Regions from separate parts of the Marinobacter sp. EVN1 genome, predicted to be linked through region 3. Evidence: predicted binding sites of a transcription regulator. Region 3 holds the regulator's gene; each other region holds the start of a gene.

What was found. The regulator FliA, encoded in region 3, starts transcription of late flagellar genes. The targets are predictions, from matches to a motif close to CTAAAGTTTNNNNNNNNNNNGCCGNTAA.
Region 1: a site for FliA is predicted at 3,186-3,213, ahead of Q674_RS30230 (flagellar protein MotY). Genes of this name have one in related genera too.
Region 2: a site for FliA is predicted at 3,460-3,487, ahead of Q674_RS32730 (methyl-accepting chemotaxis protein). Genes of this name have one in related genera too.

What each region holds. Positions count from the first base shown of each region.
Region 1 covers NZ_AXCB01000019.1:59,872-67,873, reverse strand. Annotated here, with positions in the region: gene Q674_RS30240 (GNAT family N-acetyltransferase) at 1-1,062, opposite strand, end outside; gene Q674_RS30235 (histone deacetylase family protein) at 1,266-2,192, shown strand; gene Q674_RS30230 (flagellar protein MotY) at 2,215-3,144, opposite strand; gene pyrC (dihydroorotase) at 3,303-4,334, shown strand; gene rnt (ribonuclease T) at 4,372-5,037, shown strand; gene Q674_RS30215 (SDR family oxidoreductase) at 5,098-7,083, opposite strand; gene Q674_RS30210 (hypothetical protein) at 7,460-7,759, shown strand; gene Q674_RS30205 (insulinase family protein) at 7,802-8,002, shown strand, end outside.
Region 2 covers NZ_AXCB01000023.1:245,361-253,362, forward strand. Annotated here, with positions in the region: gene Q674_RS32720 (MFS transporter) at 1-1,263, shown strand, start outside; gene Q674_RS32725 (DUF4870 family protein) at 1,279-1,647, opposite strand; gene Q674_RS32730 (methyl-accepting chemotaxis protein) at 1,709-3,349, opposite strand; gene Q674_RS32735 (PhoX family protein) at 3,693-5,879, shown strand; gene Q674_RS32740 (hypothetical protein) at 5,957-6,271, opposite strand; gene Q674_RS0120785 (hypothetical protein) at 6,351-6,602, opposite strand; gene Q674_RS32745 (alkane 1-monooxygenase) at 6,785-8,002, shown strand, end outside.
Region 3 covers NZ_AXCB01000070.1:166,437-174,438, forward strand. Annotated here, with positions in the region: gene flhA (flagellar biosynthesis protein FlhA) at 1-1,935, shown strand, start outside; gene flhF (flagellar biosynthesis protein FlhF) at 1,991-3,304, shown strand; gene Q674_RS38025 (MinD/ParA family protein) at 3,378-4,190, shown strand; gene Q674_RS38030 (RNA polymerase sigma factor FliA) at 4,223-4,966, shown strand; gene cheY (chemotaxis response regulator CheY) at 5,127-5,510, shown strand; gene Q674_RS38040 (protein phosphatase CheZ) at 5,532-6,317, shown strand; gene Q674_RS38045 (chemotaxis protein CheA) at 6,336-8,002, shown strand, end outside.

The sequences.
Region 1 (8,002 bases), on a different contig from region 3:
AATGGGGTTCTTGCGGGTCCAGTACGGCGGCAACAGTTCTCCCAGTTCCCTGACCGTATCTTCCGACAGCTCCGCCAGTTCACCGCCGAGATCCGCCAGCCGATCCACTGCCAATACGCCGGGGCCCACGCCGTTGGCCATGATGGCCAGGGATTCCCGACGCAGCGGGCGCATCCGGGTCAGGGTTTCCAGGGCATCAAACATCTGGCCAAGCCCGTCCACCCTCAACACACCGGCGCGCTGAAGCATGGCATCGTAGACCGGGTCGCTGCGTTTGATACCAGCGGGCAAGGCATGGGTAAACCACTCGGATTCGGGCACCCGTCCGGATTTCACCGCAATCACAGGCTTGGTTCGGGAGGCCACCCGCACCGCTGACATGAAACGCCTGGGATTGGGGATGTTTTCAATGTGCAGAAGAATCGCCCGGGTCTGGGTGTCCTGGGCCAGATAGTCGATCAGGTCGTCGTGATCGATGTCCATGCCATCACCCAGGGTCAGGAAGTAAGAGAAGCCCACCCCCCTGGCAAAAGCCCAGTCCAGCACCGAACTGGCAATGGTGCCGGACTGCCCCACGAAGGCAACGCGGCCGGGAATGGCCCCCATATGGGCATAGGTGGCGTTCAGATGCCGCGCCGGCACCATCAAACCGATGGTGTTGGGACCCAGCACGCGGATGCCGGTCTCCCGGGCGGCATCGCGTACTGAATACATCAATGGCTGGCCGGTTTTACTGTGAGTCCGGGACATGCCCCCGGTCATTACAATGGCGGTACGCACGCCACATTCACCCAGCTTGCGGATCATTTTCGGCACCGTGTCCGGCGGGGTACAGATGATCGCGAGGTCCGGACTGAAATCCAGTTTGGACACTTTGCGCACACAGGGCACCCCGTGCACGTTTTCGTAGTCGCTCTGGTTGACCACCACGAGCCGGCCCGGATAGCCGCCGCCCAGCAGGTTCCGCAACACCATACCCCCGAGGTTGTCAGCGCGTTCCGAGGCGCCAATAACGGCAATGGATTCAGGATTGAACAGGCTTTCCAGATAGCGGGTACTCAACGCGGCTCTCCCAGTGGTGTGCGCGACAGGAATGTACAAACTTCAATAAAACGGCTTGCTTATCAGTGTATACCTTATCTTAGGTGGCGATTTCATGATGTAAATCGACTAACGAGTTATTAGACCAAAGAAATACGACAGGCTTCGGTTATCCCTGATAACATGAAAGCGATAATAAGCATATTCAGGTTCAGGCATTACCCATGACCACGGCATTTTTTTCCCACGACGACTGCAAGAAACACAACATGGGCCCGGAGCACCCGGAAAGCCCTGAGCGTCTTTCAAGCATTCTCGCCTACCTCGCGGATACCAACCTGCAACAGGAACTGGACTGGGTTCGTCCGGAAGAAATCACCCGGGACCAACTGCTGACCGTGCATCCGGAAAGCTATCTGCACCAGTTGGACCTGATGCAGCCAACCCGGGGCCGGGTGTTCACCGACCCGGACACCGCGATGATGCCGGACACCCTGAGAGCGGCGAAGCTGGCCGCGGGGGGCAATGTGCAGGCTGTCGATATGGTGATGAGCAGCCAGGTAACCAACGCCTTTGTCTGCGCCCGGCCACCGGGACACCACGCCGAACGTGCCAAGTCGATGGGGTTCTGTTTCTATAACAATATCGCCCTGGCGGCGATGCGGGCGCTCACCTTCCATCACCTTGAGCGGGTGGCCATTGTCGATTTCGATGTGCATCAGGGTAACGGCACGGTAGATATTGTCAGTGGTGATGAACGCATACTGATGTGTTCCAGCTTTCAGCATCCGTTTTATCCGCATTCCCACGTGCACCGGCAGGCCGACAATATTGTCAATGCGCCGATTGCAGCCGACTGTTCAGCGGCTGAGTACCGCAAGACGGTTGAAGCCGCCTGGCTCAAGAAACTGCAGGATTTTCGTCCGCAACTGGTGTTGATCTCGGCAGGCTTTGACGGGCATCGGCTGGACCCCATGGCGGAGCTGAATCTGGAAACCGAGGATTATCGATGGTTAACGGAAATGCTGGTGAGTGTCGCCCATGACCACTCCAACGACCGCATCATCTCCACGCTGGAAGGCGGGTATCACCTGAAAGCCCTGGCAGAGGGTGTGGCCGCGCACCTGGAAGTCCTGAACGCAGTATATTGAAACTCGGGATGGCGTGTTCCGGCTATCCCGAAAACTCGCTCCCCATACCGTTAGCCTGCAGCAGTTCCGGGCGCTCACCCTGGCGTTGCAAACGAATGGTGGTGCGGCGGTTATCAGCCGGCCGGCGGGAAACCGGATACTGATCACCGTGGGCCCGGACCGTCAGCATAGTCTCATCGATTCCCCTGGATTTGAGATACTCGGCCACCACGTTGGCTCTTTCCTCCGACAGCGCGCGGTTATCAATCCGGCTACCAATACTGTCGGAATGGCCGTCCACGAAGATTCTTTCTACCGTGCTGTCGGCCATCACGTAGGTCACAATATTGTCGAGCAAGTTCATGTCTGCCTGTGACAGGCTGGTACTCCCGCTGGCAAACGGAACCCGGCTGCGCCGAACCTGGTCGAAGTTAACCGGCAGCAGACTGGCAACGCATTCACGATAGCCGGCGTACGGGCCGGAAAAATTCACATTCGACAACTGCACCCGCACGGGCTGGCCGCTGTATACCGCGGCTCGGGTTACTGTCGGCTGCATACCTCGGGACAACCCCTGGGCAATCAACACCGCTTCCCGATTCCCCAGGTTCACCGAGCGCGGACTATCCGTTACCTGCACAGCACCAATGGGGCTCGGTGGAACTCCTGGCCGCCAGGGCGGCGCTTCAACCACTAACTGGCCCTGGCCGGGGCGCATCACACTCAGATCCGATTCGAGATAGAAACGCAGGTCTTCCCCTGCCCGGTGCCTGAGCACGGCGCGGCCAAAGCCAGGAACCTCATGGACAAGGGAACACTCAAAGACCGACTCGGAGAGATACCACTGGCTGTTTTCAATACCGGCACCATAACTGGATGACAGCACAGGCGCAGAGGGCAATGACATCAACCCTGCCGTCGCCAGCAATTTCAGCAATCTGCTCTGCCTGAAGAACCAATTGGGTGAAACCATAGGAATGCCCCGTGGAGCCTTTAAACCAGTGAACTAACCGGTTAACGGCGACCCGACCGGGAACTTGAGCCGGATAACTTACGATCAGGTTAAAAACATCTGCTTTTCGCTTCTGATATAATCCGCGAAATTTTGCGCTCGCTTTCGGATACCTTCTCATGACCCGACAGATAACCATCACACGCCCGGACGACTGGCACCTGCACGTGCGCGACGGCGACATTCTGAACGATGTGGTGCCCGCCACCGCCGCCTGCTTCGGCCGCGCTATCATCATGCCTAACCTGGTGCCGCCGGTAACCGATGCCAGCGCAGCCATGGCGTACAGGGATCGCATTCTGGCCGCGGCCCGGGGAACGGACTTCCAGCCCCTGATGACCCTGTATCTGACCGAGAGCACCACCGCCGAGACCATTCGTGAAGCCAAAGCCGCCGGCGTAGTGGCAGCGAAACTGTACCCGGCTGGCGCCACCACCAACTCTGCCTCCGGCGTAACGGACATTCGCAATATCTACCCGGTGCTGGAGGCGATGGCGGATTGCGGCATGCTGTTGCTGGTACACGGCGAGGTGACCGACAGCGACATCGATATTTTCGATCGGGAAAAGGTGTTTCTGGAGCGGGTTCTGGCGCCCACGCTGACTGCGTTCCCGTCGCTCCGGGTGGTTCTTGAGCATATCACCACTGCCGATTCGGCCGAGTTTGTCCGTAACCATCAGGGCAATAACCTAGGGGCAACTCTCACACCGCAGCATCTGATGTATAACCGCAATCACATGCTGGTCGGCGGTATTCGCCCACACCTTTACTGCCTGCCCATCCTCAAGCGCAACAAGCATCAGGAAGCGCTAAGAGAGGTCGTGGCCAGCGGCGATCCCCGCTTCTTCCTGGGCACGGATTCTGCCCCACACGCGAAAGACAAGAAGGAAGCCGCCTGCGGCTGTGCTGGCTGTTACTCCGCCTACGGCGCCATCGGCCTGTATGCCGATATCTTCGAGGAACTGGGCATTCTGGACAAGCTGGAAGCCTTTGCCAGCTTCAACGGCGCCGATTTCTATGGCCTGCCCCGGAACACCGACACCGTGACGCTGGTGCGGGAACCCTGGACCATGCCGGAGAACCTGCCTCTGGCCAGCGGCGGAATTGTTCCGTTGAAGGCTGGCGAAACCGTTAACTGGCGCCTGGCGTAAACCCTATTCATTCACTACCACGAACATCGGAGTTCGAGTGTCAGACGAAAACAAACAGCCCCACCCCATGTCCCAGCGCTTTCGCGGCTTTCTGCCGGTGGTGGTCGACGTGGAAACCGCCGGCTTCAACCCGGAACGTGATGCTCTGCTGGAAATCGCTGCCGTAATGCTGACCATGGATGAGGATGGCTGGCTGCGCCGGGGCGAAACCCACGTGCAGCAGATCGACCCGTTCGAAGGCGCCAATCTGGAGCAGTCGGCCCTGGATTTCACCGGTATCGATCCCTGGAATCCGGAACGGGAGGCGGTACCGGAACGGGAAGGCCTGAGCGAGATTTTTTCTCCCATCCGCAAGGCGGTAAAAGAACACGACTGCAAGCGAGCGGTCCTGGTGGGCCACAATGCCACGTTTGACCATAACTTTGTCTTCGCGGCGGCGCTGCGGGCCGATATCAAGCGCAACCCGTTCCACCCATTCTCGACGTTTGACACCGCAACCCTGGCGGGCCTCGCCTACGGCCACACCGTACTGGCACAGGCCTGTAAACTGGCGGGCATTCCGTTCAGCAACAAGGAAGCCCACTCGGCCGCCTACGACGCGGAAAAGACAGCAGACCTGTTCTGCGGCATCGTCAATCGCTGGCGTGAACTGGGCGGGTTTCCGCCGCCGCCAATCGAAATTGCAGAAGAACCCCAGGAATGAAATCTCCAACCTGAAACGAAAAAACCCGCCGAGGCGGGTTTTTTTGGCTTATAACGACGATTACCAGTATATCCCCCGCATAATCGCCGCAAAGGCTACCTGCTCGGTAGAGACTTTCGGCTTTTCGCCGGACTTGCTGCCAGCGGCTGCTGGAGAATCCGGGAACATCCGGTAGCCAGTGTTCATAATGATCTCACCCATCTTCGGTGCCAGCGCATGCAGAACCTGCGCGAACACGCCAAGACGGGTGGCAATGCGCTTGGGCCGGTACACAATCGCATCCGCCACCATCTGCGCGGCTTCATCCGGTGTCAGCGTCGGCACGGAATCGTAGATCTTGGTGGGCGCGATCATCGGCGTTTTCACCAGCGGCATGTTGATGGTGGTGAAGGTCACGTTGCGATCCGACCATTCCGCAGCGGCACAGCGGCTGAACGCGTCCAGTGCGGATTTCGAGGCGACATAGGCCGAGAAACGCGGAGCGTTGGTAAGTACCCCGATGGAAGAAATATTCACCACGTGCCCGCGGCGACGCTCCAGCATGGCTGGCGCAAAGCCCATGATCAGCCGAACGGAGCCAAAGTAGTTCAGCTGCATGGTCCGCTCAAAATCGTGGAACCGGTCAAAAGACAACGCCAGCGAGCGGCGGATGGAGCGACCCGCGTTATTCACCAGTACATCCACGTGGCCGTGATTGTCGAGCACGGTCTTCACAAAGCGGTCGCAGTCGTCCATGTCCGAAAAGTCGCACTGGTACGCATGCACGTTGCCACCCTTGGCCTCCAGACTGGCCGCCACTTCATCCAGAGTTTCCTTGGTGCGCGCACCAATGACCAGAATGGCACCGGCCTCTGCCAGTTTCTCTGCCGTTGCCAGGCCAATACCCGAAGTTGCGCCGGTGACCACGCAAACCTTACCTTCAACCGTGCCCTTGAGGGTGCGGTCCTTGAACAGATCCGGGTCAAGATTGCGCTCCCAGTAGTCCCAGATCACCGGGGCATAGGACGGCAGACGCGGCACCTCAATGTCTGTGCCCTTCAGAACCCGCTCCAGCTCCCGGGTATCAAAACGGGTCGGGTAATTAATGAAGGACATCACCGAGGGCGGAATGCCCATGTCATCCAGAAGCGCACCAGTAATGCGCTTGACCGGAGGCAGATTCTTGATGCTCTGGCGAATAAACGGCGGAATAAAACCGAACATCCGGGAATCGATGCGCATACCCATGCGGGGGGCATGGCCGGCCTCGCAGAAAATATTGAGGATCTCACCCACCTTATACGGATCGGAGTCCACCAGATGGAAACAGTTGCCATCTTCGCCTTCCAGATGGGCAATGTGATCCAGTGCATCTACCACGAAATCCACCGGCACAATGTTCAGCCGGCCACCTTCAATACCGATGGTGGGTACCCACTGGGGCAACGCATGACGGATCTTCTGAATCATCTTGAAGAAGTAATAAGGCCCGTCAACCTTGTCCATTTCGCCGGTTTCCGAATGGCCAATGACCATGCCAGGGCGGTAGATGCGGAACGGAACCTTGCACTCTTCACGCACAACTTTTTCGGATTCGTGTTTGGTGCGCAGGTAAGGATGATCAAGCTTCTCGGCTTCTTCGAACATATCCTCCCGGAAGATACCCTTGAACAGACCCGCTGCCGCGATGGATGACACGTGATGGAAATGCTTGGCACCCATGGCTTCTGCAGCCTGAACAGCCGCCCTGGTGCCTTCGATATTGGTGGCGGCCTGGGCTTCTTCGTCTGCGCCCATGTCGTAGACCGCGGCAAGATGGAATACGTGGTCGATATTTCCTTTCAGTGATTTCAGCGTTTTCGCGTCAATACCAAGGTTTTTGCTGGTGAGGTCGCCGATCACAGCCTTCACTTGCTTGTCGTCTGCACCCCAGCGCTCCCGGAGCCGCTCCAGCTTGTCCTGGGACTGCTCGCGAACCAGAACATACACGGTGCCGCCGCGCGCCAAGAGTTTCTCAACCAGAAAACGACCGATAAAACCGGTGCCGCCTGTCAGGAAATAATTCATAGGTACTCCATTCTGCCTGTTGTGTTTTTTGTCTTTAACCGACACAGATACGACTAAAGTCGTAGCTGATTCCATCGGTCGGCAATTCTACTTAATTGCAACCCTCATGTATCGAACTTTTTTAGAGTTTTTACTCTGTAACCCATTGTTTTTGTTAGAGTCATTACTCTAAAAGCAGCCAACTCCACCTCACTCCCTGTCCGGTTTATCGACACAATGTGATTGAGATTAGCACAAGAAACCGCGACCACCGCATTGGGTCATTTAATTACGACCAGGCAATGCAAGAGGTTCTTACCAATGACATAATCGGGAACTTCCAGCGCCATCCGGCGTCACTAACCGAGCCAGACATCAAGGTTTAAAAGAAACTGCCATGCCGAAAAACAATCCGAACACCGAACGCTATATTGCCATCGCCCGTGCCTGCCTGAAGGCCATCAACGACACCGCCGCCGACAGTGGTTCCCGGGAAGACAAGATCCAGGCCGTATACCAGGCAATCGACAAGGCGTTTCAGGCCGAGTTTGCCGATTATCGACAGTCCGTTGCGATCATGGCGACGGTGCTGGAGCGGATCGCCTCTGGTGAACTCGACGCTGACCAGGCGGCCAAACTCGCGCGCCAAACCATAGAACAGAAGCCTGACAGCGCCAAAAACAACCAGATGCACTGATCCCTTTTCCGACCTGAACGCCATTCCGGAACCCGAGGCCCCATGACTTCGAAACATCCGTTACCTGTTCGATCTCGCTACGCACTGCTGCAGATGCTGTTGCTGATTGTCACCGTGTTACTGGCACCGCTGGCGGCAGCCAGTGTGTCACCCACCCAGAGTCCCAACGATCCGAACCAGTACCGGTTCATCGAACTCGACAATGGCTTACGGGTGATCCTCGCTTCGGACCCGGAAACCGAC
Region 2 (8,002 bases), on a different contig from region 3:
AACGAAGAGGACGCACGGGTCTGTAAAGACATCCCGGAGGAAGCCTGTCTGGAAGTACCCCGAAACTTCTTCCTGATTCTGTTCAGCAATGTGCTCACCAAACTTGGAGACTTGCTGATCAGCCCCAAGACCGTGCTGGCCTGGCTGATGAGTGCCGTTGGCGCACCGGCTCTGGTAGCCTGGTTGGTGCCTATCCGGGAATCCGGCTCCATGGTGCCGCAGATGGTGATCGCCGCCTGGGTGCGTCGCAAGGCGGTGCGCAAATGGTTCTGGACCCTGGGCAGTTTCGGGCAGGCCGTCAGCGTGGCTGCGATGGCGGCAAGCGTGTGGTTTCTTGAAGGCTATGCGGCCGGTGGCGGCATTGTCGCGGCGCTTATTGTGTTTTCACTGGCCCGGGGATTCTGCTCGGTCTCCATGAAAGACGTTCAGGGCAAGTGTATCCCCAAAACCCGCCGGGGCCGGCTGTCTGGGCTGGCAACCACCATTGGTGGCACCGCCACGGTGGTGCTCACAGGACTGCTGTTCTGGGATCGGGGCGACCCCAGCATTGCGTTCTACACCACATTGCTGCTCCTGGCAGCTACGCTGTGGGTGATTGCCGGGGTTCTGTTTGCCAATGTGGAAGAGTATGCCGGGGAAACAGGGGGCGGTGGCAACGCGATCAACGAGGCTTTTAAAAGTCTGTCGCTGCTACGGGACGATGCGCCCTTCAGGCATTTTGTCATCACTCGTGCACTGCTTTTGTGTTCGGCTCTGGCGTCTCCCTATTTCGTGGTGCTCGCCCAACAGGAATCCGATATTGGCTGGATGCTGGGCGTCTTTCTGCTCGCCAGCAGTCTGGCCAGCTCCCTGAGCGCCAGCTTCTGGGGTTGGGCCGCCGACACCTCCAGCCGCCGAGTGATGATTCGGGGTGCCGCCATGGCCAGCTCGGTCTGCCTGGTGGTTGGTGTTCTGGCACTGGTGCTGGGCCCCGGGTTTGGCGGTGCCTGGTTCTATCCGGTCGCGTTTTTTGTGCTGAGTATTGCCCATGCCGGCGTGCGCCTGGGGCGCAAAACCTATCTGGTGGATATGGCCGGAGGCAACAAACGGACAGACTACACAGCGGTCAGCAATACCGTTATCGGTGTGTTGCTGCTGGTAACCGGGGGGTTCACAGCCGCCATTTCCATGATTTCGGACGTGGCGGTGATTCTGGTATTGGGGCTGATGGGGCTGGCGGGCATGCTGAGCGCATTACGCCTTGAAGAAGTGACGGAAGACTGAGCCATCAAGACCCCGTTAAATCGGGGTCTTGCCATCGTTCAGGGCCAGGGCACCTTTGACAATTCGGTAGATCACCCAGATCGCAATACCCAGCAGAATAAACCAGCCCACAATCAGCATGGTGGTAATCACCCCGATGACTGTCCACAGCAAACCAATCCAGAAGGTGCGGATCTGCCAGCGGAAATGGGGCTCTATCCAGGTACCACGGACATCATCCAGTTTGACGTAGTTGATGATCACGCCCACCAGTGCCGTCACCCCCCCCAGGAAAAAAGACAACGCCTGCAGGATGTAAACCACCACCGCCAGATTCCTCGTGGAGCTGGGCTCCTGTGATTGCTGGCCGTCAGGTTTTGCGGGGATATACTCGGTTTCGGGCACAGGCGTTCTCCTTGTTACGTCCCCGGCAGTCTATCACAGCCTTGGCGGGTGCCCAGTGCGATCAATTCCCCGCCGGCCGATACCCAACCCGGAACCCGCCCCAGTGCTTGCCGTTCACATAGATGGGCACCGACAGATCGTGCATGATTTCACCGGTGTCCCGGCGATAGGTCTGGAGCAGCATACTTTCGGTATGACTCCCGCAGCGAATGCCAGTGCGATCATTGAACAGTCGCTTGCTCCGGCTTTTCACCAGGTCCACTTCCGGATTACCACTCGGCGGGTGGGCAAAATCCTTGTTATGGGTAGGCACATAACCGTCCGGCGCGCAGGCGATGGAGAACACAATGGCCTCATGGGATTTCTTGATGGGCTCCTGTATTGCCGGAAACATCTGGTCAGTAAACCGATCGAAGCTGCTGGAATACTGTTGGGGCTGGGTGTTGGCAATCGGTGTTCGCTTTTTGTCAAACAGCGCCGCTTCACTCAAACGGCCCTCTCGAATTGCCGCCTCAAACAACTGGCCAATCTGCTGCGCCCCTTCCAGTGCTTTCTCATAAAACGGCCGGTGGTAGCTTTCGCTGCTGTTCAGCGCAAAGGCAGCATTCGCCTTCTCCGCCAGCTCCATCAACGTGGAAGCCTGGTCCGCCAGCGATGCCACACTGGTATCACTTTCGGATATATGGTCACGGACAGACTCAATAGCCGAAAACACCTGGGCCAGACTCTGCTCGTTGTTCTGGTCGATCTCGGCAATACGGGCAACCTGCTGCTGAACCCGGTCGGATTGATCCCGAATCTGATCCAGCTGGCCGCCAACGCTCTCTACAGATGTCAGCCCGTCTTCCACGGTTTTCGCCAGAGATTCAATGCGGGACACAATCTTGGTTGTGTCATTCTGAATTTCGTCGAGGGTGTCCGCCACTTCACTGGTGGCCTGGGCAGTGCGCCCGGCCAACTGCCGGACTTCATCAGCCACCACCGCAAACCCTCGCCCCTGCTCACCGGCGCGGGCCGCCTCAATAGCGGCATTCAGTGCCAATAGATTGGTCTGCTCGGCAATGCCCTGAATGGTTGAGGTCACGCCCTGGATCTTGCCAGATTTTTCGTGCAAGGCCTGAATCAGCCGGAGGTTTTCTTCCGATTGCTGATGCACCAGGCGCACACTTTCAATGGCCGACACCAATGACTGACGCCCTTCCACACTGACTTCGCGATTCTGCAGAGCCATGGTGGCAGCGTTGGTGGCCTGTTCCGACGATTCCCGAACCGATTCTGTGATCTGGCCGGCGTAATCGGCCATCTGGGCGGTTTCTTCCACCTGTCTGTCCAGGCGCTGCTTCACCTGATCCGCCGCAAACGAGACTTCGGCGGCCGAGATGGCACTCTTGTCGGCACTGGCCGAGAGCGTTTCAACCAGGGCCTTGCCAGCCCGGGCATCGGCCAGAAGCTGCGCACATTGAGCCCGCAACGGGTGGTTATCAGCCAGGGAGCCATCATTCAGGCCGTTAATCCCACGCTCTATTGGTTCCAGCACCCTCAATATCAGATAGCCGGCCGCGGCGGCGAGACCAACCAGGAGTCCGATCAACAGAGACGCGGCATCGAGCCCCATCATCGGAGCCACCAGAATGCAGGCAATACCGAGCGCAACAGCAATGCCCACCCCCCATAAAATTGCAGTGCGATCGAGTAAACCCATGGTGCCCTCATCTTTATCATTGCTAACGCAAGCATGTTGTTATTGCAGGCCATCCCTGAGAGTAAAGAAATGATATGGGTTAATAACTGCTACTTTAGTGTGTTTATCAGCTATCGGCCGCCCCTCGATTTTCTTTATTTGCGGTAGCTACCTTTCAGCGTCACTCACAAGGTGCTTTAGGGCTATAGGTCCACTGCAAAAGTTTCTTCTTCAATATGTCACCGATCTGAATCAAAACTGTCACTTACCTTGGCGATCCTTATTTTCTTCGTCGAACTGCCGACCGTCTTGGTCAGCAAATCGAAACGTCCTCCATTCAGTGTCGTGACATAAGGAGAGTAAAATGGGACATCATCCAGTCGAAGACAGCAATCGAAGCAACAATCGGCCATTTGATGAAGTGATCAAAGCGCGTCTTTCGCGACGTAAACTGCTCACTGGTACAGCGTCTGCAGCCACTGTGGGTGTTCTTGGCTCATTGGGCCTGAGCGGCTGCGGAGGCAGCAGCAGTTCAAACAGCCCTGCCACGAGTCCGGACTCTGTTACGATGAACCCGACACAACTGGGTTTTTCTTCGATCCCGGGTGGAATTGAAGACCGGGTTATTCTACCCCCTGGTTATAAAGCTGACGTTCTCTACGCCAAAGGCGACCCCCTGTTCTCCGGCCTGGCGCCCTTCAAAAACGACGGAACCGATGTTGATTATGACAGTCGATCAGGCGATGAGCATGACGGCATGCATTTCTTCGGCATGAATGCATCAGGACAGTACGATCCCGAGGCGTCCGACCGAGGAATTCTGGTTCTTAACCACGAAAACCTTGAAGACAACACGCTGCATGAGACTGCGACGGCCAAAGCAGATGCCATTTTCGCCAACGACATTCAAGAGCTCAAAAAAATCGTTGACCGTGAGATGAACGGGCACGGCGTCTCCTGTGTCGAAATTCGTAAGGAGAACGGTAAGTGGTCCGTCATCACGGATTCACCCTACAATCGTCGCCTGACTGTTTTCACCGAAATGCAGATGCAAGGGCCTGTTGCAGGAGAAGATTTCGTCAAAACCAAACTGACGCCAACCGGAACAACTCGCTACGGCACGATGAACAACTGTGCCAACGGCTACACCCCATGGGGCACGTATCTCGCAGCAGAAGAAAACTGGTACGCTTATTTTCGCGTTGGCAATGTCGATGCCCTGTCCGAAAAGCAGAAGGGCTGGCTCGCACGTTACGGCATCAGTGGAAATGGCTGGGCATACCGCCAATGGGATGAAGTGCCAGGGGATCAATATCAGCGCTTTGGCGTAAACACCAGCGGCTCAACGGCAACCGAGGACTTCCGCTATGAACCCAACCTTCATGGCTACGTGACCGAAGTTGACCCGTTCCGCCCTACACAAAAGCCCAGGGTACGAACAGGACTGGGTCGTTTTTCCCATGAAGGCGCCTGGGTTGCACCAGCGAAAGAAGGTGCCCCTATCGTTATCTATTCGGGCGATGACTCTCGCCGCGAGTACATGTACAAGTTCGTATCGAAAACAGCGTGGACCGAGTCCGACCGCAATGGTGGTTTGGCGGCAGGCGACAAATACCTTGATGAGGGCACACTCTACGTTGCGGTATTCAATGATGATGGCACCGGTGCCTGGAAGGCTCTGACCATTTCCAATCCGGAGCTCAACGGCGACCACACCTACAATGATGACGGCACAACTTACCAGTACAGCTTTGCCTCTGAGGCAGAAGTTCTAGCGAGCGCCCGCCTGGCAGCCGACGTCTTGGGCGCAACGCCAATGGATCGACCCGAATGGGCAGTGGTGCACCCCACCAATGGCGATGTTTATCTGACATTGACCAACGGTAATCCCAGCAACCGTCCGTCCACTGACCTGGATGCAGTAAACCCCCGTGCGGTAAATTCCAACGGCCACATCATTCGCTGGCGCGAGCAAGACGGAAACCATGCCGCCACCGCTTTTGAGTGGGACATTTTCCTTTTTGGCTCGAGTGCCGATGCTTCCGCAGACTACAATGTTTCTGGCCTCACCCCAGACAACGAGTTCTCAAGCCCGGACGGACTTTTTATCGACCCACGCGGTGTAATGTGGATCCAGACTGATGACGGCTCCTCCGGGATTCGCAGCAAAACGAACAACCAGATGTTGGTCGCCATTCCTGGCAGAGTAGGTGACGGCGAAAGCGTTACGGTCACGACATCTGACAACAACGGCCAGGAATCAGTAAACACTTTCATTGGCGGCGACGCAGATGCGGTCAAGTTGAAACGATTCCTTGTTGGACCAAATGGATGCGAAATAACCGGCATCTCGATGACGCCGGACGCTCGCTCCATGTTCATCAACATCCAGCATCCCGGAGAAGGCGGCTCTAAAGAGGCCTTCAACACCGACGTAAGTAATTGGCCTGCCACTTCCCGCGATGCGACCGCATTCGGTGAGGCTGGCAATAGGCCACGTTCAGCTACTATCGTTATCTACCGCGAAGATGGAGGGGAGCTCGCACTTTAATGGTGGGATAAGGAGACCTTAATAAAAGCCTGGCCAGACTCTGTGCTGGCCAGGCTTTTCACTATTGAAGCGAGTAATTACTGAGTCATTTCGTCATAGCCTTCTTCCATGGAGTCAGCTGCTTCTTCCATGGAGTCACCCGCTTCATCCGCGGCTTCTTCAATCTCGTCGCCAGCGTTTTCGGCACCTTCCTGCATTTCACCAATCACGCCTTCATCCTGACCCGTGGCTTCTTCCCAGGTCTCTTCGGTGGCGTTAGCGGCGTCGTCCATCATTTCCTCGGCATTTTCACCCGCTTCTTCAAAATCCGCGCCTTCATCGCTCTCAGAGCTGCAGGCAGAAAGCCCAAGCGTGGCAACCAGTGCGAGTGCGCTCAAGGTAAACTTGTTCATAACATGTCCCTCTGTCGGTATATGTGTACAACGCCAACAGAGTAGAGGCAGCCCGCGGTCAATAGCAATTACCGGGCGATTACTCTTTCGTTAACCGCTCGCCGTCGATCATGATGATGTGGTCCGCCGAGACCACCTGTCCTTTTCCCAGCACCACGAAATCCCGCCCGGCCCGGCTAAGCACTTCCCGGATAACGCCGTGAACCACGCAGACCTGCCCATTCGGGTCCTGATAGATGATTTCCGCCAGTTTCATGGCGCGCGCGTATTCCTGAAGCCGTTGTTGCAACGTCCAGGACATAGTAGCCGGAGATGGATTGGTGGCACTCATTCGACGCTTCCCTGTTTTTTTTTGTTTCCAGAAGTCTGGACCACAAGCTCTGGATTCGCCAGCTGGAGCCTGATTGTCATTAGAGGCCAGTTCGCTTAACCAGACTCTCTTACTTGTTGTATTGCAAGATTGTCCGACATAAATTGAACAAACAAACACAACGAGTTCCACGGAGAGCCCATATGAACGCCAAAGTGAAATCCTCGCTCGACACGCACCAGGTCGCCGCGCCCCGGAAAACCGGGGCACCGGATTCAAAAGACACCGCCACCAAGGCCGAGACCTGGAAAGATCCCAAGCGCTATATGTGGCTGTTGGGGCCTGCGCTTCCAGGCATTGGACTTGCCGCTCTGACTGGCTATGCCCTGGCCCCGAAACGACTGAAGGCTCTGGCCTGGACCGGGCCGGCACTGGTGCACGGCATTATTCCGGCACTGGACCGGGCGATTGGTGAAGACAAGAGCAATCCTCCTGAATCGGCGGTAAAGACCCTGGAGCAGGACAAGTATTACGACCGTATTGTGAAGGCGTTTATCCCCACCCAGTACGCCATGACCTTCATGGGCGCCTGGCTGGCCAGCCGGAAAAACACACCACTTGAGGACAAGATCGGCCTGACCCTGACCGTAGGCGCCATCAACGGGGTAGGCATCAACACCGCCCATGAACTGGGCCATAAGTCCAATAAACTGAACAAACTGATGGCCATGGCCGCCTTGGCTCCCACCGCCTACACCCACTTTGTGGTTGAACATAATTTTGGTCATCACAAGCGGGTAGCCACACCTGAGGACCCCGCCAGCAGCCGAATGGGCGAGAGTTTCTGGAAGTTCCTGCCCCGAACCGTGTTCGGCGGCATCAAGTCGTCGGTCAAGATCGAAAAGGCTCGGCTGGAACGCAAGGGTAAGAGCTTCTGGAGTTTTGATAACGAACTGCTACAGGGTTGGGCCATGACGGCCGGGTTCTTTGGCGCCACGACGCTGGTCTGTGGCCCAAGGGCGGTGCCGTTCCTGGCGGCGCAGGCGGTTTATGGCGCGAGTCTTTTGGAGAGTGTGAATTACATCGAGCACTATGGCCTGTTGCGGCAGAAGGACAAGAATGGCAAGTATGAGCGCACGAAGCCGGAGCACAGTTGGAACAGCAATCACATTGTGACCAACCTGTTCCTGTATCAGTTGCAACGGCATTCTGACCACCACGCCCATCCGACCCGGAGTTTCCAGGCCTTGCGCCATTTTGAGAAGGCGCCGCAATTGCCAGGAGGGTACGCATCGATGTTGTTGCCGGCCTACCTGCCCCAGTGGTGGTACGAGACGATGGATAAGCGGGTGATTGACCACTATGAAGGGGATCTGTCGAAGATCAACTGGGACCCTGATCGCAAGGAGGAGTTGATGGCC
Region 3 (8,002 bases):
CGGCTGGGCCTGAACGTGGCGTCCACCCGGATTGTATTGCTGAACGGCCATGAGGGCGGCGATGCTGCCGGTAAGGTGATCGAGTCCTTTGGTGAAGTCCTGATTGGGGGAAACTACGCTGTTGGTCTGGTGGTTTTCGCCATCCTTATGATCATCAACTTTCTGGTTGTCACCAAAGGTGCCGGCCGGGTGTCTGAGGTCAGTGCCCGCTTCACTCTGGATGCCATGCCTGGCAAGCAGATGGCGATTGATGCCGATCTGAACGCCGGGCTGATCAATCAGGACGAGGCCAAGTCACGCCGTTCGGAAATCGCTCAGGAAGCGGACTTTTACGGTTCTATGGACGGCGCCTCGAAGTTTGTGAAAGGCGATGCCGTTGCGGGGTTGCTGATCCTGGCTATCAACATCGTTGGTGGTGTGGCTATCGGCATGATGCAGCACGGGTTGGATTTTGGTCTGGCAATGGAGCGTTATGCCCTGCTGACCATCGGTGATGGTCTGGTTGCCCAGATTCCCTCGCTGTTGCTCTCCACGTCGGCCGCCATCATGGTTACCCGGGTAACGTCCAGCCAGGACATGGGTGGCCAGATCATTCAGCAGATGTTCAGCGCTCCCAAAGCGTTGGGCATTGCGGCCGGTATCCTGATTCTGCTTGGCCTGATTCCGGGGATGCCCCACATCGCGTTTCTCGGCCTTGGTTTGCTGGCCGCTGGCGCAGCCTGGTTTATCTGGAAGAAACAGCAGCAAACGGTTGAGGATGAAGGTGGTTTTGTTGGCCGCGGCGGCATGGCTGGTGGTGCGGCCCGGCAGGGTGCGGAAATTTCTCCGGATCGTCCGGGCAGCGAGGGGCAGGCACTGCCGGCGCCGGGGGAAACCCGCGAGCTCGGATGGGATGACGTGGCCACGGTGGACATTGTCGGGCTGGAAGTGGGTTACCGGCTGATCCCGCTGGTAGACAAATCCCAGGGTGGACAATTGCTCAGTCGGATCAAAGGGGTTCGTAAGAAGCTTTCGCAGGATCTGGGCTTCCTCATGCCTTCGGTGCACATTCGCGACAACCTGGATCTTATGCCGAACGTCTACCGGATTACCCTGATGGGCGTGACCATTGCCGAGGCCGAGATCCATCCGGAGCGGGAGCTGGCCATTGATCCGGGGCAGGTGTTTGGCAAAGTTGAAGGCATTGCCGGCAAGGACCCCGCCTTCGGCCTGGACGCCATCTGGATTGAGTCCGACAGGAAGGATCAGGCCCAGACCCTGGGGTACACCGTGGTGGATGCGAGTACCGTGGTGGCGACACATCTGAATCAGATCCTGCAGAAACACGCTCATGAACTGATTGGCCACGAAGAAGCCCAGAAGTGGCTGGACCAGTTGGAGAAGATTTCGCCCAAGCTGGCGGAGGAACTGGTGCCGACCACGATTTCCATCAGCATCCTGTTGAAAGTTTTGCAGAACCTGTTGAAAGAAGAAGTGCCGGTGCGGGATATGCGCTCCATTGCCGAGGCCATCGTGAACGTGCATCCAAAGAGTCAGGACCCGAAAGTACTGACCACGGTAGCCCGCCAGGCGCTGCGCCGGATGATTGTTCAGAGTATTTGTGGCAACGACGCCGAAATCCCTGTTATCACGTTGGATCCAGACCTGGAACAGTTATTGCTGAAGTCTGTTCAGCAGAGTCAACAATCCGGCGGTCAGGATGACATTGGTCTGGTGCTTGAGCCCAACATGGTGGAAAAGCTGCAACGATCCCTTCAGGACAGCGTGCAGCGCCAGGAAATGCTCGGCAAGCCCGCCATCCTGCTGGTTTCGGGGCCCTTGCGGCCAGTACTGGCGAAGTTTGCCAGCTACGGGGTAGAGCGTTTGCATGTGCTCTCTTACCAGGAAATCCCGGATAACAAACAGATCACGATAGTCGCTTCTGTGGGTCAATAAACCGACGGAGCATCGCGGGGAGCCAGAGTGCTTGCCGGTGGGAGGATGAAACAGCATGAAAGTAAAACGGTTTTTTGCGCAGTCCATGGCTGAGGCCCTGAAGCAGGTAAGCCACGAAATGGGGCCGGATGCCGTTATTCTGTCTAACCGCCGGGTTGATGGTGGTGTTGAGATCGTGACGGCACTCGACTACGACGAAAACATGGCGCGTCAGCGTCTTGGCGATAGGGCGGTTGAAGCCACCAACGGCTCCCGGCTGGCAGAGATGCAGGCCGAGCAGCATCGTCGGCTGGAAGAGGAGCTGAACCGGTCCCGCAGTCGCATTCGTGAGGTTCGGGAAAAGCGCGCAGGAAGTGGCGCCTCAGGTGGCGTGGCGTCGTCCTTGTCTTTCGAGACTGCCGATTTTCCGGCGTCACGTCCCAGTGATGAAGCGCTGGCAAAGCCGTTTGCGGGTAGCGAATCCGGCGCCGGTGGCTATGCCGATGAACTGGCCAGTATGCGTGCCGAAATCAGCTCTCTGCGTGATCTGGTCAGTGGTAAGGCTGCAACTGCCACGCCGACCGGCAACAGCGCAGTTCAGCAACGATTGGCCGAGCGCCTGCAGGAGTTCGGTTTGGGCGCGGAGCTGGCCGGCTCTCTGTCCCGTCGGCACCGGGCCGGGCGTCTGGAGGACGGCTGGAAGCAGTCACTGAAAATGCTGGCGACCGGCGTTCGTACCGGTCGCGAAGACTGGCTTGATGCCGGCGGTATCTATGCCCTGGTCGGGCCAACCGGGTCTGGCAAAACCACCACCATTGGCAAGCTGGCGGCCCGCTACGTCCTTGAGCATGGTCCGGATTCGTTGGCACTGGTGACCACCGACCGCTATCGTGTGGCCGCTCATGAGCAGCTCTTCGTGTTCGGCCGCATCCTGAATGTGCCCGTGCGTGTGGTGGATGAGAGCCATTCCCTGGATGACATTCTTGATGAGTTATCGGATCGACACCTGGTGCTGATTGACACTGCCGGCCTGACCAGTGCCGACCGCGGTTACCAGGAACAACTGGCGGAGTTGGCTCGCAGCGATCACAATATCCGTACACATCTGGTGGTCTCCGCCACCAGTCAGCCACGTATCATGAAATCCGTGTGGCATTGCTATAAGATGGCAAACCTTGCAGGCTGCATCATGACCAAGATTGATGAGGCCCTGACCCTGGGCGAAGCGCTCGGGTTCGTTATGGAGACCAGCTTACCGGTGGCCTGGTACACCGATGGCCAGAAGATACCGGAAGATCTCCAGAGGGCGGAGGCCATTCCGTTAGTGCGCCTGGGCGTAGAACGGCTTAAGGCCGTGCAGAGCGCACAGACAGTCGCCGAAGGTGCCTGAGCCTCGTTGGCGACCAGAATAAAACACCGGCACGCGTGCCCGTACAAGAACGTAGTAAGAGACTGATAACAGTATGAGCAGACCACATCCGGTTCAGGTGATTGCGGTTTCCGGCGGCAAGGGCGGTGTCGGCAAGAGCAATGTTTCGGTCAATCTCGGTATCGCCCTGGCCCAGAAGGGGCGCCGGGTTGTCTTGCTGGACGCGGATCTCGGGCTCGCCAACATCGATGTGTTGCTCGGCATTACCGCCAATCGAAATCTGCAAGACGTACTCAGCGGCGATTGTGATCTGAAAGACGTGCTGGTGAATGGCCCTGGTGGTATCAAGATTGTACCGGCTTCCTCCGGCACTCAGCGTATGACCCAGCTCAGCGCCATGGAACATGCCGGCCTGATCAACGCTTTCAGTGAGCTGGGCGACCAGATTGACGTTCTGATTGTGGATACCGCCGCAGGTATTTCTGAATCGGTGGTCAGCTTCCTCAGGGCCTCGCAGGAACTTCTGCTGGTGGTCTGCGACGAACCTACTTCCATTACCGATGCCTACGCGTTGATCAAGCTGATGAACCGGGATTATGGCACCAACCGCTTCCGTATCCTGGCAAACCAGGTCCGCAATGAGCAGGAAGGCCGCCATCTGTTTGAAAAACTGACCCGGGTCACCGAGCGTTTTCTGGATGTGGCACTACAATATGTAGGTATCGTGCCTTACGACGAGGCCGTCAAGAAAGCCGTCCAAAGACAGAAAGCGGTATTGGATGCCTATCCGAGGGCGAAAGCCTCGCTGGCTATCCGGGCTCTGGCCGAAAAAGTGGACAGTTGGCCTTTGCCGTCCTCTCCCAGGGGGCATCTCGAATTCTTCGTGGAGCGGCTCGTCGAAGTCTGATCTGAATCCAGTCCTACAAGAAAACCGGATACATGACATTGGCGAAAAATCTGGGAATTTACCATCAGGCCGGCGCCAGGAGCCCTTCAGCCCTGATTGAAGAGCATGCGCCGCTGGTCAAGAAAATCGCCCTTCATCTCATGGCCCGGCTGCCGCCATCAGTGCAGCTGGAAGACCTTATGCAGGCCGGTATGATTGGACTGCTGGAGGCCGCGCAGCGCTATTCTTCCGGCAAAGGTGCCACCTTTGAAACCTACGCAGGGATTCGCATCCGCGGCGCCATGGTGGATGAGATCCGCAAAGGCGACTGGGTGCCCCGCTCAGTGCATCGCAACGCCCGGCGAATCGCCAGTGCTATCAAGCAGGTGGAAGATCGTACCGGGCGCGAGGCCCAGGATGCCGAAGTAGCTGAAGAGCTTGGCATTGGTCTGGACGAGTATCATGCCTCACTCGCCGACGCTAACAGCGGTAGACTTTTTAGTCTTGATGAGCTCAATGAATCCGGCGAGCTGCCGATAGAAGAAGCAGAAGCGAGTGATAATCCGCTGGACGGTATTGCTTCAGGCGCTTTCCAGCGAAGTCTCGCAGACGCCATTGAGCAGTTGCCTGAGCGTGAAAAGCTGGTATTGAGCCTGTATTACCAGGAAGAGCTCAACCTCAAGGAAATCGGTGCGGTGCTAGGGGTCAGTGAGAGCCGGGTAAGCCAGATTCACAGCCAGGCGGCGTTGCGACTTCGCAGCCGGCTGGCCGAGTGGCGGGATGGTGACAACGACTGATCGGCCAGGTGCTGTGTTTCTCTTTCAGCAAGCTGTGTAGCTTTTGGTAAACGATGCTTTACAACGTGCGCAAACACCACACAATAAGCGCTTAAGGTAGCAGCCTGCTAGACTTCCAAAAGGCTGAATGAATTCCGGGTGTTACTGACTGGAGGTCCCATTGGACAAGAACATGAAAATTCTCATTGTGGATGACTTCTCCACAATGCGACGCATCATCAAAAACCTGCTGCGAGATCTCGGCTTCACCAATACGGATGAAGCAGACGATGGCAACACCGCGTTGCCCATGCTCCGAAGCGGCAAGTATGACTTCCTGGTGACTGACTGGAACATGCCCGGCATGTCGGGCTTTGACCTTCTGAAGGCTGTCCGTGCTGATGAAAACCTGAAGAACCTGCCGGTTCTGATGGTAACGGCAGAGGCCAAGCGGGACCAGATCGTGGCTGCGGCTCAGGCCGGGGTGAACGGGTATGTGGTCAAGCCTTTCACGGCAGCCGTGCTGAAGGAAAAGATCGAGAAAATCTTCGAACGAATCCAGTAACCAGAGGTCGGATGGCTCGCCATGAGTGATACCAAACAGAACCATCAGGGCCTTGATCCGGAGGTGGCGGAGAAGCTTCAAAAGCAGGCCTCCGACCTGGCCGAGAATGTAAACGCCGGGAATTATGCCAAGGCGATGACCCTGATCAATGAACTGAGCGAGGTTCGCGATCAGAGTCTGTATCGGGAAGTGGGGCGACTGACCCGCAGCCTCCATGAGGCAATCCGGAACTTCCAGATAGACCCGCGTAATGCCGAGCAGAAAGAAGTGCTGTCGAAGATGAGCGACGCTTCTGACCGTCTGGCCTATGTGGTTCAGATGACCAGCCAGGCGGCGAACCGCACCATGGATCTGGTTGAGGAAAGCATGCCGGTGGCTCACGCCATGCGGGATGAAGCGGTTGCCCTGCGGGATGAGTGGCAGCGTCTGCGCCGTCGTGAAATGGAGCCTGCGGAGTTTCGGGAGCTTTACGGTCGCATCGACAAGTTCTTCGCTGGCCTGACGACAGACTCCGACAGTCTGTACCAGAACCTGTCGGAAATCCTTCTGGCTCAGGATTTTCAGGATCTTACCGGTCAGGTTATCCAGAAGGTCACCGCGTTGGTGAAAGAGGTGGAAGACAACCTTCTTGGTCTGGTGGTGATGGCCAGCCACGTTGATCAACTGACCGGCACAGTGCATCAGATTGAAGAAAAAGAAGAATCGGCCGAAAAAGGGGTAGGGCCCCAGATCAAGGCCGATGAGCGGGAAGATGTAGTTTCGGGACAGGACGATGTGGACGATCTGCTGTCCAGTCTCGGATTCTGATAATAAAGAGGGTGACGCATGGCGTTAGATGCTGATGAAGAGATCCTGCAGGACTTCCTGGTAGAAGCCGGCGAGATACTCGAAAAGTTGTCGGAGCAGCTGGTGGATCTGGAGCAGCATCCCGATGACAGCGATCTGCTGAACGCCATTTTCCGTGGCTTCCATACCGTGAAAGGGGGCGCAGGCTTCCTTCAACTGGAGGCACTGGTTAATTGCTGCCACTCTGCGGAGAACGTGTTTGATATTCTCCGGAATCACAAGCGCAAGGTAACACCGGACCTGATGGACGTGGTGCTGGAGGCGCTGGACAACGTTAATGCCATGTTCGAAGAAGTCCGCAACCGGGAAGAACCGACGCCCGCGCCGGACGAACTGATTGAAGCTCTGGATGCACTCGCCAAACCCGAGTCCGAGGATGCACCGGCGGTGGAAGCACCAACCCCGGCACAGGAGCCGTCGTCTGCGGATGTCGGACAGCAAGGGGATCAGGGCGATATCACTGACGAAGAGTTCGAGCAACTGCTGGACGCGTTGGCGGATGAAAAATCCGATGGCCAGAAACCGGTCGGCAACGAGCAGGTGAGCACCCCGGCAGAATCCGCCGGCGGCTCAGACAGTGATGAGATTACCGACGATGAATTTGAGGCCCTGCTGGATCAACTCCACGGCAAGGGCCAGTTTGCCGGCGCGCCTGCGGAAGATGAAGCGCCCAAGGCAGATATCGACACCAGCGGTGGCTCGGAGAAATCATCCGGTGACGCCGATCTGATTTCCGACGACGAATTCGAGAACCTGCTGGACGAACTGCATGGCAAGGGTGCAGGCCCAAGCGCGGGGGCTGCCGCAGGTGAGCCCAAGCCTGCGCCGGCTCCATCAAGCAAGGCCGAACCAGCCCCGGAACCAAAGAAAGCGGAAGCCAAAGCCGAGAGCAAGGCCGCTGCCAAGCCGGCCCCTGCACCTGCCCGTGAGGCCGCACCAGCGGGCGAAACCACGGTTCGGGTTGATACCAAGCGCCTGGACGACATCATGAACATGGTGGGCGAACTGGTGCTGGTGCGTAACCGCCTGCAGCGTCTGGGTTCCGAAAGCGAAGACGAACACATGCACAAGGCAGTGGCCAATCTCGATGTGGTGACCACGGATCTGCAGGCTGCCGTCATGCAAACACGGATGCAGCCGATCAAGAAAGTTTTCGGCCGTTTCCCCAGAGTGGTGCGCGACCTGGCCCGCAGTCTGAAGAAAGAAGTGAATCTGGTCATGCACGGTGAGGAAACCGACCTGGATAAAAACCTGGTTGAAGCTCTGGCCGATCCCCTGGTGCACCTGGTGAGAAATTCCGTGGATCATGGTGTCGAGGCACCGGACGTACGGGAAAAGGCCGGCAAACCTCGCGCTGGAACCGTGACTCTGTCGGCGGAGCAGGAAGGCGACCATATTCTGCTGTCCATTGTCGACGACGGAGCCGGTATGAATCCTGATGTCTTGCGCCGCAAGGCGGTCGAGAAGGGCCTGTACGATCAGGATGCGGCAGACCGCCTTACCGATAACGAATGCTTCAATCTGATTTTTGCGGCCGGTTTCTCCACCAAGGACCAGATTTCCGATGTCTCTGGTCGGGGTGTCGGCATGGACGTGGTGAAAACCAAGATCGGCCAGCTCAATGGGCAGATCAATATCATGTCCGA